4 regions of the Streptomyces sp. NPDC057697 genome follow, and region 2 is predicted to be linked to each of the others. Evidence: riboswitches for the same ligand, from Rfam matches in the RefSeq annotation. Region 2 holds a riboswitch; each other region holds the start of a gene.
The links. Region 2 has a riboswitch for cobalamin ahead of ACFVFH_RS08585 (ribonucleoside-diphosphate reductase subunit alpha). Riboswitches for the same ligand answer to the same signal wherever they lie in the genome.
Positions count from the first base shown of each region.

Region 1: another riboswitch for cobalamin. It lies ahead of ACFVFH_RS00305 (cobalamin biosynthesis protein); the one in region 2 lies ahead of ACFVFH_RS08585 (ribonucleoside-diphosphate reductase subunit alpha).
Region 3: another riboswitch for cobalamin. It lies ahead of ACFVFH_RS33560 (CoA-acylating methylmalonate-semialdehyde dehydrogenase); the one in region 2 lies ahead of ACFVFH_RS08585 (ribonucleoside-diphosphate reductase subunit alpha).
Region 4: another riboswitch for cobalamin. It lies ahead of metE (5-methyltetrahydropteroyltriglutamate--homocysteine S-methyltransferase); the one in region 2 lies ahead of ACFVFH_RS08585 (ribonucleoside-diphosphate reductase subunit alpha).

Region 1 is NZ_JBHVJA010000001.1:59,416-61,605, reverse strand. It holds gene ACFVFH_RS00310 (cobyric acid synthase) at 1-172, opposite strand, end outside; gene ACFVFH_RS00305 (cobalamin biosynthesis protein) at 169-1,167, opposite strand; cobalamin riboswitch at 1,312-1,443, opposite strand; gene ACFVFH_RS00300 (hypothetical protein) at 1,595-1,825, opposite strand; gene ACFVFH_RS00295 (anion permease) at 1,848-2,190, opposite strand, start outside.
Region 2 is NZ_JBHVJA010000002.1:805,157-807,346, reverse strand. It holds gene mctP (monocarboxylate uptake permease MctP) at 1-496, shown strand, start outside; cobalamin riboswitch at 662-803, shown strand; gene ACFVFH_RS08585 (ribonucleoside-diphosphate reductase subunit alpha) at 943-2,190, shown strand, end outside.
Region 3 is NZ_JBHVJA010000020.1:52,012-54,201, reverse strand. It holds gene ACFVFH_RS33560 (CoA-acylating methylmalonate-semialdehyde dehydrogenase) at 1-1,205, opposite strand, end outside; cobalamin riboswitch at 1,601-1,791, opposite strand; gene ACFVFH_RS33555 (glutaredoxin domain-containing protein) at 1,985-2,190, shown strand, end outside.
Region 4 is NZ_JBHVJA010000004.1:92,070-94,259, forward strand. It holds gene metE (5-methyltetrahydropteroyltriglutamate--homocysteine S-methyltransferase) at 1-1,041, opposite strand, end outside; cobalamin riboswitch at 1,203-1,419, opposite strand; gene ACFVFH_RS13630 (aminoglycoside phosphotransferase family protein) at 1,557-2,190, opposite strand, start outside.

The sequences.
Region 1 (2,190 bases), on a different contig from region 2:
CGCGCCCGATCTCGGCGCCCTCGCGGGTGACGAACGAGTTCAGCGACATGTTCTGCGCCTTGAAGGGCGCCACCTTCACGCCCCGGCGTACGAGCCAGCGGCAGATGCCCGCGGTGACGACGCTCTTGCCCGCGTCGGAAGTGGTTCCGGCGACCAGCAGTCCGCCGCTCATGTGCTTCTCCGTCCTGCGACACGGGGCGCCGCCGTGCGGCGCCCCGCGATCCGTCGTGCGGCGAGGGCCGCGCCGAGCCGTCCCGCCACGCAGACACCGAGGGCCAGCGCGCCCACCCGGCGCGACAGCCGTACCGCGCGTTCGATGTCGGCGGTCTCCACCGCCCGGCCCGTCTCCCCGTTGAGCACCGGACGGTGCTCGATCCGGCCGCCGTACGCGAGGGTGCCGCCGAGGCGCACGCCGAGCGCACCCGCGAACGAGGCCTCCACCGGGCCCGCGTTGGGGCTCGGGTGCTTGGCGGCGTCGGCCCGCCAGGCGCGGACCGCGTCGGCCGGCCGTCCCCCCGCGGCCACCGCGAGCAGGGCCGTGAGCCGGGCGCCCGGCCAGCCCGCGAGGTCGTCCAGGCGGGCCGAGGCCCAGCCGTAGCGCAGGTGGCGGGGGGACTTGTGGCCGACCATGGCGTCGAGGGTGTTGGCGGCCCGGAAGCCGGCCAGCCCGGGGACCCCGGCCAGCGCGCCCCACACCAGCGCGCCGACCACGGCGTCCGAGGTGTTCTCCGCCACGGACTCCACCACGGCGCGGGCGATCTGCGGCCCGTCCAGGGACTGCGGGTCGCGCCCGCACAGGTGCGGCAGCCGCTCGCGGGCCAGGCCGAGGTCACCGGCGGCCAGGGCGGCGCCGACGGCCCGTGCCTCGCGGCCCAGGGAGGTGCCGCCGACGACGGACCAGGTGGCGGCCGCGGTCAGTGCCACGGAGGCGGCGGGGCTGCGGCGTACGGCATGGGTGAGCAGGGCGGCGCCACCCGCGGCGCCTCCGGCGCAGACGAGGGTGTGCAGTGCGCCCCAGCCGCGGTGGTCACGCCACAGACGGCGCTCGACCTCCGCCGCGGCCTGTCCGAAGGCCGCGACCGGGTGCCCCCTGCGGGGGTCACCGAGCAGCAGATCGCCGATCAGTCCGGCCGTGGCGCCGTACGCGAAGATGCGGTCGGCTCGCACGGTTCAGCCGGCCGTCGCGCCTCGGCGGACCTTCGTGCGGGCGGCTCTCGTCGAGAGCGCCGAAAGAGCGGACGCAGGGCGGCCAGGCATGGCGATATGTCCTCACTCAGGGTCCGCGCCCTGGTTCGACGTGACCGGCGACGAGAGTCTCCTGGCTCCCGGATCCGCGGCTCCCCCGGCCTTCCAGCCCGCTCGCGCGCGCCGTGACGTCCGGTGTGGGGGACCGCTCCCCGGTGACAGTGGCGGGACCGCGCCGGATTCGCACCGGCTTCCTCTGCTGTCGCCGTAATTGGCTCCGGCAGTCCACCACGCCCCGCGAACGCCCGTCAACCTGCCGTTGACCTGCGACGGCGCAGTGTGCTGATACCCACATCGGGCCGGACACACGGGGGTGTCCGGCCCGACGGGAAAGGCGTGCGGAAGCGGTTCAGGCGACGATCAGGTAGATGCCGTACGTGACGGCCGCCGCGCACAGCGCGAAGCAGACGTACGCGCCGGCGCGGGCCAGCAGCAGCGAGGAGCCGGAGCCGCCCTGCGCCGCCGGTTCCGGCTGCTTGGAGAGGCCGACGATGCCCAGGGTGAAGAGGCCCACCAGTGCGACGGTGACGACGAGGGAGACGCCGAATACGGAGCCGAGGGCTGCCCAGTCGATGTTCATGCTGAATCCTTAGACGGCCGGTTCAGACGGTGGCGGGTCGCGCCGGGTCCTGGGTGGTTCCGGCCGGGGCCGGAATGGTGGTCATGAGGTTCTGGGCCGGTGCCTGGGCCGCGGTGGGCGGCGGGCTGACGGCGGCGATGGCCGTGGTGACGACGCCCGCGGGCTCGGCGTCGGCAGCCGCCGGGGCGACGTCGTCGTGGCCGACCGGCTTGCGCCGCGACACCAGCCAGATCGCGCCGGAGCCCGCGACCAGCAGCACCGCGACGACGACGACCCCCCAGGTGCCCTGCTGGGTGAGGAGCTCCGCCCCCGCGCCGACCAGACCGGCGGCCGGCAGGGTCAGGCCCCAGGCGACGAACATCCGG
Region 2 (2,190 bases):
GGAGCAGGAGACCAAGGTCTCCAAGCTGGTGTCGCTGCTGGTCAAGGTCGGCGCGCTGGCCTTCGTCCTCACCATGGACAAGACGGTCGCGATCAACTTCCAGCTGCTCGGCGGCATCTGGATCCTCCAGACGATGCCGGCCCTGGTCGGCGGCCTGTTCACCCGCTGGTTCCACCGCTGGGCGCTGCTCGCGGGCTGGGCGGTCGGCATGGTGTACGGGACGGTGGCCGCGTACGGGGTCGCCAGCCCGACCCAGGCGCACTTCGGCGGATCGTCCAAGGAGATCCCTGGCATCGGCGAGATCGGCTACATCGGCCTCACCGCGTTCGTGCTGAACGTGGTCGTGACGGTGGTGCTCACCTTCGTCCTGAACGCCGTGAAGGCGCCCGCCGGGACCGACGAGACCTCCCCGGCCGACTACACGGCCGACGCGGGCGACCCGGGTGTCAGCGCGGAGCTCCCGCCGGCCACGGCAGGGGCGCCGGGCGGCCACTGAGGCCCGCGCCAACGGCCCGTCGACGGCCCGTCGAGCCTCCTCCAGCGGGGCGCGGCGGGCCGTCGGCGTGATCCGGCCCCACGGCCCCGGAAAGGGCCGTACGGCTCATTCTGTGGGCCCGCTCCGACGGGCGCGACACAACATGTGGGGGCTGCCTCATCAGGCAGCCCCCACATGTATGCTCGTCCTCGCTGTCGCCGCAGGGGAATCCGGTGAGAATCCGGAACTGTCCCGCAACGGTGTATTCAGTGCGCTTTTGTGCACCCCCGAGTCAGTCCGACGACCTGCCGGCAGCGCATCCGGCTCGACCGAACCGGATGCCAGACGTCCGGGCCTCGCGGTTGGGCCGGTGGACGCCGTGCGGAGTGCTGCCCTGCCCCGGGTGCGTGTCCGCCCGGCTGCCACGATCCCCCGCCGGCCCCGAGCCGAGCGAGGGAGAGCACCACGTGACCATCGCGCCAGCCGATCCGGCTTCAGTCGCCGAGTCCGCAGCAGCCGAGTCCGAGGCAGCCGTACAGGACGGACCGGGGACCGCGCTGCTGCGCACCCTGACCGCCCTCACCGCCGATCTGCCCGACACCGACCCCGGCCGGGTCGCCGCCGCCGCGCTGCGCGGCCGCAGCGCGCGGGCGGACGAGGCCGAGCTGCGCGCGCTGGCCACCGAGGCCGCCGCGGGTCTGATCTCCGAGGACCCGGCCTACTCCCGGCTCGCCGCCCGGCTCCTGACCCTCGCCATCGCGGACGAGGCGGCCGGCCAGGGCGCGGTCTCCTTCTCCGCCTCGGTCGCCGTGGGGCACCGCGAGGGCCTGATCGCGGACCGTACCGCCGAGTTCGTGGCCCGGCACGCGGCCGCGCTGGACGCGCTGGTGGAGCGTGCGCTCGCCGACGGCGCGGACGACCGCTTCGGCTACTTCGGGCTGCGGACGCTGCACAGCCGCTATCTGCTGCGCCACCCGCACACCCGTCAGGTCATCGAGACGCCCCAGCACTTCATGCTGCGCGTCGCGGCCGGGCTCGCCGAGGACGACTCGCAGCGCGCGGTGGACGAGGTGGCGGCGCTGTACGGGCTGATGAGCCGACTCGACTACCTGCCCTCCTCCCCCACGCTCTTCAACTCCGGCACCCGGCACCCGCAGATGTCCTCCTGCTACCTGCTGGACTCCCCGCTGGACGAGCTCGACTCGATCTACGACCGCTACCACCAGGTGGCGCGGCTCTCGAAGCACGCGGGCGGCATCGGTCTGTCGTACTCCCGCATCCGCTCCCGCGGTTCGCTGATCCGCGGCACCAACGGGCACTCCAACGGCATCGTGCCGTTCCTCAAGACGCTCGACGCCTCGGTCGCCGCGGTCAACCAGGGGGGCCGCCGCAAGGGCGCCGCCGCCGTCTACCTGGAGACCTGGCACGCGGACATCGAGGAGTTCCTGGAGCTGCGCGACAACACGGGCGAGGACCAGCGGCGTACGCACAACCTCAACCTGGCGCACTGGATCCCGGACGAGTTCATGCGCCGGGTCGACGCGGACGGCGACTGGTCGCTGTTCTCGCCCGCCGACGTGCCCGGCCTGGTCGACCTGTGGGGCGACGAGTTCGACGCCGCGTACCGGGCCGCCGAGGCGAAGGGCCTGGCCCGCAAGTCGCTCCCGGCCCGCGAGCTGTACGGCCGGATGATGCGCACCCTCGCGCAGACCGGC
Region 3 (2,190 bases), on a different contig from region 2:
AGCGCCTCCTCGTAGTCGGCCGCGCGGACGACGGACAGGACGGGCCCGAAGATCTCCTCCTGGTAGATCCGCATGGCGGGGGTGACCCGGTCGAAGAGGGTGGCTCCGGCGAAGAACCCGTTCTCGTGCCCCGGAAGGGTGAAGTCGCGCCCGTCGACGACGAGTTCGGCGCCCTCCTCCACTCCGGTGGCGACAAGGCGGCGGACGCGTTCGAGGGCGTCCCGGCCGACCAGCGGGCCGAAGTCGGCGTCCGGGTCGTCCGAGCGGCCGATCCGGAGCGTGGCGATCCGGTCCCGGAGCGCGGCGACGAGCGCGTCGGCGGTCTCCTCCCCCACCGGGACGGCCACCGAGATCGCCATGCAGCGTTCGCCCGCGGATCCGTACCCCGCGCCGACGAGGGCGTCGACGGCCTGGTCGAGGTCGGCGTCCGGCATCACGATCATGTGGTTCTTGGCGCCGCCGAAGCACTGCGCCCGCTTGCCGTGCGCGGCGGCGGTGGCGTAGACGTGCGCCGCGACCTGGGTGGACCCCACGAAGCCGAGCGCCCGCACCCGTGGGTCCTCCAGCAGGACGTCGACCGCCTCCCGGTCGCCGTTGACGACATTGAGGACGCCGGGCGGCAGTCCGGCCTCCAGGAAGAGTTCGGCGAGCCGCAGCGGTACCGAGGGGTCGCGCTCCGAGGGCTTGAGGATGAAGGAGTTTCCGCAGGCCAGCGCCGGGGCGGCCTGCCACAGCGGGATCATCGCGGGGAAGTTGAACGGGGTGATGCCGGCGATCACGCCGAGCGGGGCGCGCAGCGAGTGCACATCGATGCCGGTTCCGGCGCTGTCGGTGAAATCGCCCTTGAGCAGGTGCGGAATCCCGGCGGCGAACTCGACGACCTCCAGGCCGCGTTGGATGTCCCCGTGGGCGTCGGACACCGTCTTGCCGTGTTCGGCCGAGAGCAGGCGGGCGAGGTCGTCCCGCTCGTCCTCGACCAGTTGGAGGAAGCGCAGCAGGACCCGGGCGCGTCGCTGCGGGTTCCGGTCGGCCCATTCGGCCTGCGCGGCGGCGGCGTCGGCGATCGCCGCCCGCACTTCCTGCCCGTCGGCCAGGGGGACCCGCGCCTGGACGGCGCCGGTGTTGGGGTCGTGCACGTCGGCGAAGTTGCCGGACGTTCCGGCGGTGCGCTTGCCGCCGATGAAGTGGGTCAGTTCACGGACCATGGGAGCCTGCTCTCGTCAGGTGGGATCCGGGGAAGGCACGGCGGGGCGGCGTACGCGCCGGGGGCGGCACACGCGGGTCCTGCCGTGGGTCGTGCGGGGGGAGCCGTCGAGGACCGAGGGCTGTCCCGTAATCCCTGGTGGGTCAGCGCGCGGCGGCGGACGCGGTGCGCCGCGGAGCGGAGGGGCGCCCGGGGTGCCGGGCGCACGCGGACGTTCCGACGGCACGGCGGGGTGCCGTGGCTGTCGTCGCGCGCATGCCAGGGATTACGGGGCAGTCCTCAGCCGCGTGACGGGACCCGCGTGTGGCCGTGCGGCACGAGCCGCACGCGCTTCGCCGGATCACCTGGGCCATGGGTACGGACCGGTGCCATGAGTGTCTGCTCCATCCTCGTGGACAACACGGAACAACCCGCGGCCGGTATCCTGACTCCCGGATCGACGCACGCGCCCCGGCCTTCCCGACGGGTCTCCCCGTCAGTGGCCTTGTCCTGCTGAGGCGCACGCTCCCCGGTCACAGTGGCGGGACCGTGCCGGATTCACACCGGCTTCCCTGCACCGCGGACCTACCCCACGAACATATAGTTGGACGTCCTAGTAAGTCCACCCCCGCATCCGGCCGCGTCGACGACCGGCCACACCGGCCCGGCCCTCCCCGGCTCCCCGGCATCCGCGCCGGCGCACGGGGCATCTCCCGGCGGATCACGGGGCGGCTGTCGGCGGGATCGTCGTGCTCCAGGTGGAGTTGGAGCGCCTCCGGCCCATCGATAGCCTTCGGCCTCATGACACGCGCCTGGATCCTGCCGATGCTGATGGTGCTCTGCGGTTCGGCCCTCGCGGCGGGGTCGCTCGCCGGTGGGAACCCCGGCACGGCCGTTGCCGTACTGACCGTCTTCGTGCTGCTCGCGGCCGTGAACTCGCCCCTGTTCTTCCCGAGGTCGATCGGCGCGCCGGAGGCACGACGCCGCAGCGCGGCCGACGGACGGCC
Region 4 (2,190 bases), on a different contig from region 2:
TTCCGGCGCCGTGTCCAGCGGGACGTGGAGCAGGGAGCAGGAGGCGGACACGTCGACCCGGTCGGCGAGGCCGAGGAGAGTGGCGAGGGTGGCCAGCGACTTCTCGTAGTCGTTGATCCAGATGTTGCGGCCGTCGACCACGCCCGCGACGAGCCGCTTGCCGGGCAGCCCGCCGGCGGCGGCCAGGTCCGCGAGGTTGGCGGCGGCGGCGTTGGTGAAGTCCAGTGCCAGACCGTCGACGGGGGCCTTCGCCAGGACGGGGAGCGCCTGGCCGAGCCGGTCGAAGTAGGAGGCGACGAGCAGCTTGGGCCGGTCGGTCAGGCCGCCGAGCTCACGGTAGGCGCGGGCGGCTGCGTTCAGCTCGGCCGGGGTGCGGTCCTGGACGAGCGCGGGCTCGTCGAGCTGGACCCACTCCGCGCCCGCGGCACGCAGGTCGGCGAGCACCTCCGCGTAGACGGGCAGCAGCCGGTCCAGGAGCGTCAGCGGTTCGAAGTCGGCCGCCACTCCGGGGGCGGGCTTGGCGAGCAGGAGGTAGGTGACCGGGCCGACCAGCACCGGCCGGGCGGCGTGCCCGAGCGCGAGGGCCTCCTTCAGCTCGGTGACCTGCTTGGCGGAGTCGGTGGCGAAGACGGTGTCCGGGCCGAGTTCGGGGACGAGGTAGTGGTAGTTGGTGTCGAACCACTTGGTCATCTCCAGCGGCGCCACGTCCTGGGTGCCGCGGGCCATCGCGAAGTAGCCGTCGAGGGCGTCGGCGGCGGCGGCCTCACGGTGCCGCTGGGGGACGGCGCCGACCATGACGCTGGTGTCCAGGACGTGGTCGTAGTAGGAGAAGTCGCCGGTGGGCACCTCGTGGACACCGGCGTCCGCCAGTTGCCGCCAGCCGGCCCGGCGCAGGTCGGCCGCCGTCTCCCGGAGGGCGTCGGCGGTCACCCGCCCCTTCCAGTACCCCTCGATGGCTTTCTTCAGTTCCCGGTTCGGGCCCTGGCGGGGGTAGCCGTACACGGTGGCGCGTGCTGCCGCGGCTGCGGTCCTGCTGGTCACGGAAATCTCCTTCGCGAGATGACTCCTTGAGATCCCGGGACGGGACACGGGCGCGAAGGGATGACGAACCGGACGGACACCCCGCACGCCGGTCGCGCGGTCTTCCGTCTGGTATGTACGCCGACCCGCCCACGAGGTCACCGGGATATCCGCGCACGAGGGTTCGTGTGCGGGCAACGGGCAGGTCTTCGGACTCGCGGGCACGTCTGCCGAGGGCAGACACCTACTGGCCGTCGCTTCCCGGATCCGGTGGATCCAGTGCGTATGACGGCGGTCGTTCCCGCTCACCGCTGCGGGGCAGTCCCGGATTTCCACCGGGTTCCCTCTTACGACGCGCCTGCCTGGCGGACAGGGCGAACCAGCTGCACCGGTCAGACTAGAGGGCTGATCGCTCCCGGGGCGGTACTGCTCACATTCCGGAACGTGACGTGAGACACGGGGACCGGTCCGGGACGGGCCTTCGGCGCCACCGGGACGCCGTCCGGTGCCGTACGCCCGCCGGGCGGGTCAGGCCGCTACCGCGTCGGGCCGGGGGAGCCGCAGTGGCCGGCCGTCGCGGTGAGGCGTCGCAGCGAGGCGTGGCCGGGCGGGCCCCAGGTGGGCTTGCCGCCCGGACGGCCGTGGTCGCCCGCGTCGCCGATGAGGATGCAGACGAGGGCCTTCACCACCGCCCAGCCGCGCGCGCGGCGCAGCGTCGCCGGGTCCGCGGCGGGCCGGTAGGTGTCGTGGAAACGGTCGACGGCGCCGTCCGGCAGCAGGAGCCAGGCTGCGGCGAGATCGCAGGCCGGATCGCCCGCACAGAGGTCGCCGAAGTCGATCACGCCGCAGAAGGTGCCGTGCGAGGTGAGGACGTTGGCCGGGTGCAGATCGCCGTGCAGCCAGAGGGCCGGCCCCGTCCAGGCGGGCGCGGCGACGGCGTCGTCCCAGACGGCGCGGACGGCGTCCGGGTCGGGGACCAGCCCCGACCCGGCGGCCGAGGCCAGGGTCCGGGCGAACTCTTCGGCATGGTCGGCGAGCGGTCCTCCGCGGTCGCGGCCGGCCGGCGCCCCGTCGGGTGCGGGCCGGTGCAGAGCGGTCAGGAACGCCGCCAGGGAGTCGGCCGCCTCCGCGGCGCGCGTGGCGGGGGCGCGGTCGGCGGGGGTTCCCGCC